Regions from separate parts of the Nonomuraea sp. NPDC050556 genome, predicted to be linked through region 2. Evidence: riboswitches for the same ligand, from Rfam matches in the RefSeq annotation. Region 2 holds a riboswitch; the other holds the start of a gene.
What was found. Region 2 has a riboswitch for cyclic di-AMP ahead of ACIBG8_RS17805 (C40 family peptidase). Riboswitches for the same ligand answer to the same signal wherever they lie in the genome.
Positions count from the first base shown of each region.

Region 1: another riboswitch for cyclic di-AMP. It lies ahead of ACIBG8_RS37125 (coiled-coil domain-containing protein); the one in region 2 lies ahead of ACIBG8_RS17805 (C40 family peptidase).

Region 1 is NZ_JBITGU010000004.1:22,907-25,997, forward strand. It holds gene ACIBG8_RS37115 (DeoR/GlpR family DNA-binding transcription regulator) at 1-711, shown strand, start outside; gene galT (galactose-1-phosphate uridylyltransferase) at 708-1,757, shown strand; cyclic di-AMP (ydaO/yuaA leader) riboswitch at 1,823-1,962, shown strand; gene ACIBG8_RS37125 (coiled-coil domain-containing protein) at 1,966-2,916, shown strand.
Region 2 is NZ_JBITGU010000001.1:3,762,040-3,765,130, forward strand. It holds gene ACIBG8_RS17795 (M48 family metallopeptidase) at 1-736, opposite strand, end outside; gene ACIBG8_RS17800 (hypothetical protein) at 739-1,392, opposite strand; gene ACIBG8_RS17805 (C40 family peptidase) at 1,465-1,965, opposite strand; cyclic di-AMP (ydaO/yuaA leader) riboswitch at 2,043-2,203, opposite strand; gene ACIBG8_RS17810 (NlpC/P60 family protein) at 2,512-3,091, opposite strand, start outside.

The DNA.
Region 1 (3,091 bases), on a different contig from region 2:
GACCTCGTCAGAGACCTCGGCGTCTCCGACATGACCATCCGCCGCGACCTGGAAACCCTGGCCGAGCGCGGACTGCTGGAGAAGGTACACGGTGGGGCCACCGTACTCGGGCCAGGCTCCACCGAGGAGCCGGGGTTCACCGCGAAGTCGGCCCGCCAGCAGCCGGAGAAGGAGTCCATCGCGCGCCGCGCCGCCGAGCTGGTCAGGCCGGGCACCGCGGTGGCGCTGTCGGCGGGGACGACGACGTGGGCGCTCGCCCACCATCTCATCGAGGTGGCGGATCTGACCGTCATCACCAACTCCATCCCGGTCGCGGAGGTCTTCCACCGCAGCACCCGCCCCGACCGCACGGTGGTGCTGACGGGCGGCGTGCGCACGCCGTCCGACGCGCTGGTCGGGCCGGTCGCGGTGGCCGCCATCAGGCGGCTGCACGTGGACACTCTGTTCCTCGGCGTGCACGGGATGAGCGCGCGTGCCGGTTTCACCACCCCCAACCTGCTGGAGTCAGAGACCGACAGGGAGCTCGTGGCCTCGGCGAGCAGGCTCGTGGTGATGGCCGACCACACCAAGTGGGACACGGTCGGCATCAGCACGATCGCCGAACTGGCGGAGGCCGACGTCGTCATCAGCGACGCCGGGCTGCCCCAGGAGGCGCGTTCCGAGCTGGCGGAGCGCGTCGGAGAGTTGATCATCGCGGAGGACTCGTTGTGAAGCGCACCATCACCCACCTGGCCGACGGCCGAGAGCTGATCTATTTCGACCGGCGCGACGACGCGGACAGGAGCGCGGTGGACAGGCGGCCGCTGGAGGGCCGGCCTGTGGCGTCCGAGCTGCGTTATGACGCGCTGACCGACGAGTGGGTGGCGATCGCCGGGCACCGGCAGACGCGCACGTTCCTGCCGCCGGCCGACGAGTGCCCGCTGTGCCCGTCGAACGGCGAGCGGCTGTCGGAGATCCCGTCCAGCTCGTACGACGTGGTCGTGTTCGAGAACCGCTTCCCCTCCTTCTCCACCCACCTCGGCACCTATCGGGACGACGTCCAGCCGGGGGTGGGCCGCTGCGAGGTGGTGTGCTTCACCGAGGACCACAACTCGTCGTTCTCCCAGCTCACCGACGACCAGGTGGGCCTGGTCATGGAGGCCTGGGCGGACCGTACGGCGGAGCTGTCCTCGATCGACGGCGTCGAGCAGGTCTTCTGCTTCGAGAACCGCGGCGAGGAGATCGGCATCACGCTGCCGCACCCGCACGGCCAGATCTACGCCTACCCGTACATCACGCCGCGCACCCAGCAGCACCTCCGCGCGGCCGCGAGCAACCCGACGGTCTTCGCCGACCGGCTGGCCGCCGAGCGCGCCTCGGGCGAGCGCGTGGTGGCGTCGAACGAGTTGTGGACGGCGTTCGTCCCGTTCGCCGCGCGCTGGCCGTTCGAGGTGCACGTGTATCCGCACCGGCAGGTGCCCGACCTGACGGCGCTGTCGGATGACGAGCGCGCCGCGTTCGCGCCTCTGTACACGAGCGTGCTGCGGGCGCTGGACGGCCTGTTCGACCTGAAGATGCCCTACGTCTCCGCATGGCACCAGGCGCCGGTCAGACAAGGCCGTGACCTCGCATATCTTCATCTCGAACTGTTCACGGTGCGGCGCGCGCCAGGGAAGCTCAAGTACCTGGCCGGTTCAGAGTCCGCGATGGGCGCTTTCGTCAACGACGTGCCGCCGGAGCAGGCTGCTGCCATGCTTAAATCACAGGTAGATCACTAATTGATTCCGGCTTGAGGTCGCATTACCGTCGTTTTACTACTAATATCCCTCAAGCATCGGCTGTCACAGCCGTGCCGCCTAATCCCGGGCGTGTAGCCCGGGAACCGGGGACCCACCGCTCCCTCGGGGTGAATCCACTGCTCAGTGGTAGGGCCACTCCAGCCCGAACCCGTCAGCTAACCCGGTCGGCAGGAGGAGAGGATAGTTAGTGACGTTCCCCCGCGTCGTGGCCTGCGGCGTTCTCGCTGCGGTCACCCTGGCTCTCAGCCCAGCGGGTACGGCTGCCGCCGCCCCCAAACCCACCGAGAAGCAGCTTCGCGCCGAGCTGAGCAAGCTCAACACGAAGGTCGACAAGCTCATCGAGACCTACAACGCCAAGCGGGTCGCGCTCGCCAAGGCGAAGAAGGCGGAGCAGTCGGCCAAGGAGCGGCTGGCAGCGGCGGACAAGACGCTGGCCGACACCCAGACCAAGATCAGCCAGATGGCGGCGATGGCGTACCAGGGCGGCGACCCGGGGCTGGCGAGCATGATGTGGTCGCCCAACATCGGCGGCCGGGCCGTACTCGACCAGCTCAACAACGAGCAGGAGGCCATCCTGGCCGGGGTCACGGCGGCCAGGGCGGCCAAGAAGCAGGCCGTGGACGAGGCGGCCGAGCTCACCGAGCAGATCAAGGACGACACCGACGAGGTCGCCGGGCAGCGCGAGGACGCCGAGGATGTCATCAAGGACATCGAGAAGAAGCTGAACGACCTGGTCCCGTACGGCACGGGCCGCAGGTCGGACGGGAGCTGGGCGCCTGAGCTCCCTTCGGGGGACGACAACATCACGCCGCGCATGCGTCAGGTGCGGGATCTGATCAAGAAGGACTTCAACCTGCCGTTCGAGGTGGGGTGTTACCGGGTGGACGACCACGGCGAGCATCCGCTGGGGCGGGCCTGCGACTTCATGATGAGCTCGGGCGGCTCGATGCCGTCGGCGGCCAACAACGCGCTGGGCGACCAGATCGCGGCGTGGGCGATGAAGAACAAGGACAAGCTGGGCGTCAAGTACGTGATCTGGAAGCAGCGCATCGACCAGGGGTCGGGGTGGCGCGGCATGTCCGACCGCGGCGGCATCACCGCCAACCACTACGACCACGTCCACATCTCCATGTACTGACCCGTACGGCGGGCAACCGGCCTCCCGGACGGCGTGACAGAGCCAGGGATCTGGCGACGCGTAAGGGATACCCCCTTCTTGTATGCGGTCGGGATTCTGGAGGCCTGAGGGGTTCCTGTGGATTTGGGGTGGTGATCCTCGTATGGGTGCGGCAGGCTTGAGGCGGACCGCGCAT
Region 2 (3,091 bases):
CGTAGGCGTTGAGCGCGTTGGTCCTGCGCGAGGCGTCGGCGATGAGCACGTCCTCGACCGGGACGCCGTCGCGCTGCGCCATCGCGAGCAGGTCGGTGCGCAACTGACCGGCGGGCATCGGGCGGAAGTCGTTGAAGAGCGGCTCGAACACCACCGGATAGACGAACGACGCGGCCAGGGTGAGCGCGAAGGCGCCGACGGCCGCCGGGATCCACCAGCGCCTGAACCGCCTGGCCAGCGCGATCACCGCGACGACCATGATCGACAGCAGCACGACCCGCACGCCGATGCTCTTGACGCGGTCGAGGCTCCAGCTCGCCCAGTTCTGCGTGGACAGGCCGAACGCGCGCAGCTGCACCTCGAACCAGATCCCCAGCGGCCACCTGACCGCCTCCACGAGCACGGTGAGCACGAGGACGCCCAGGATCGCCCGCACCCACCAGGGGCCCCTGAGCCTGCCCAGGAGGCGCGCGCCGAAGGGGGTGGCGACCAGGATCCCGGCGAACAGGATCGTCAGCCCCAGCGACAGGTAGGCGGGCGTGCCGGTCGCCGCGTCGAACGCCACGGACCTGGCGATCTCGGCCGGGGTGAAGTCACGCGCCGGGTCCGGCGCGACGTAGGGGGCGCCGGGCGGCAGGACCCGCCAGGGCGTGGTGAGCCACACCACGACGAGGATCACCGCGCCGAGCCCCGCGAGCGCGACCCCGAGCTGCCGCCGTTCTCTCACTTCGCCCATAGTCACCCCAGTTGTTCGAGCACGTACTCACGCCATCCTCGGGTGATGCCGAGCGACGTCGGATCACGATAGAGCCTCACCAGCCTGTCCTCACCGAAGCGCTCGGCGACGAAGCGACACGCCAGCCACGCCTCCTGGTACGCCTGGGCCAGCCGCACGGCGCCCGGGGCGAAGTCCTGAGGTCCTGGGAGCTCGTACGGCAGGCGACCGGCGCGCACGTCTCCGGCCAGTTCCGCCGCCGCGACCTTCACCGGCAGCCCGGCGTCGCGGTAGGCGACGTAGTCGGCGAAACCCTCGCGCAGCCAGGCGGGGACGCCGCCGGTGCCCGCCGCGACGTGGGTGAGCTCGTGGGTGAGGACGACGTCGCGGCCGGTGGGGGTGAGCTTGGCGAAGTTGCCCGGCACGACGATGACGCGGCCGCGGTCGGCCAGCGCGGCGAGCCCGTCGACGGACCCGACCCCTGCGAGCCTCGCCGCTTCGCCGTCGGAGGACGGGACCACCACGACGGGATGTACGGGGACCCCCAGGATGGCCGACACCCGCTCGGCCGCGAGCTCGGCGCGCCGGGTCAGGTCACTGGTCGGCGGTGGTGCGCTCCCCACGCAGACCGCCAGGACGGCGAGGGCCGCCAGCGATGCTCTGAGGAGGAGGGACACGCTCAAAGAGCGTAGCCGGGCCGTACGCGTGAAAGCCCCGTCCCACGTCGGGACGGGGCCTGCACGAAGGGGTCACGCGCCGGGACGCACCGCTCCCGCGAACGACGACTTCCGCCATCCGCTGAGCTTCTCGATGCGGACCGTCTTACCCGAGCTCGGCGAGTGGATCATCTTGCCGTTGCCGACATACATGCCCACGTGGCCCTTCCCGTGGAAGAACATCAGGTCGCCCGGGCGGAGGTTGCCCCAGGAGACCTTGGTCCTGATGCGTGCGTACTGGCTGTTCGTCACGCGCGGGATCTTCACTCCGGCCTTCCTCCAGGCGTACTGGACGAGTCCGGAGCAGTCGAAGGAGCCTGGGCCCGTCGCGCCGTAGCGGTAGGGGTCACCGAGCTGCTTCTTGGCCACGGCGACGGCCTTGCCGGCCCTCGCCTTCTGCCGGGCGGCCTTCGCCGCCTTCGCCGACCGCGTCACCTTGGCGGGCTTCGCGGTCGTGGTGGTGGTGCTCGCCGTCGCCGCCTGGGCCGAGGCAGCCTGGAGGGCGACGCCCCCGGCTGTCACGGTCATCGTCATGGCGATCCCGCTCAGAGAGATGCGGGCTAGGCGCGACAAACGGGGGAATTGCAGGGAGGTAGACAGGATTGTCTCCTTGGGACTTCCACGAATGCCTACCGGGTTAGCTGACGGATTCGGGCGTGGAAGTCGCCCTACGGCGCGTGATGCGCCGATTCACCCCTGATCCCGGGGGAATGGGATCGATGGTTCCCCGGCTCCGTGCCTCCTGGCTGCACGAATTCGGCAGGCCGCCGGGGGTCGTTCTGGTGGGCGGCGGCCAACGGATTCACTTCGCGGGCGTCATGGCTTGCCGCCGCGGAGCCAGAAGGTACTCGTCTCGCCACGGCTCGGCAAAGCGTAAGCAAAGAGTAAAGATCCATCTTTCCGTCAGTAAGACGAGATACCCCTGCTGGACATGGGGCTCTGTTATCGATATGTGACCCTGCTCACATCGCGCCCCTCACAGGGTCTGTCAAACCCCATCCGTCACTCCAGTCACATCCGTTTCAGGGCATGGCTGAGTTCCGGTACGGCGCGCCGTACCGGAAAGATGGTGAAAAGGGACTACGGGCGGATAGCGCCGACGAGCGGCCTGCCGTAGTCGGAAAGGGCGACGATCTTGACCACGTCACCCGTCTGCGGCGCGTGGACGATCTTGCCGTCCCCCGCGTAGATGCTGACGTGCCCCAGACCCTCGCTGAAGATCAGGTCCCCCGGCTGCAGCGAGTCGAGCGGCACCTTGCGGTTCGCCCCCCACGACCACTGCTCCCACGTCGTGCGCGGCAGCGACACGCCACCGGCCCGCCACGACGCCTGCGTCAGCCCCGAGCAGTCCCAGCTGCCCGGCCCCGTACCGCCGAACTGGTACGGCTTGCCCACCTGCGCGAAGGCGAACTCCAGGACGGCCGCCGCGTTGCCCGACGCCGAGCCCGTGTACTCCACGCCCGTGCTGTTGGGGTCGCCCGCCCGGTAGGCGCCGAGCTTCACCAGCAGCTTCTTCTGCTGGGCGACCAGCTTGAGCACGTCGGCCCGGTCCTTGGCGACCGCGTCGCGCTCCTTGTCGGCCGACGCCAGCGCCGTCTTGGCCTTGTCGCGGTCGGCCACGAGCTCGCGGTTCTGGTTGTCGAACGCGGTGAGCTGCTCG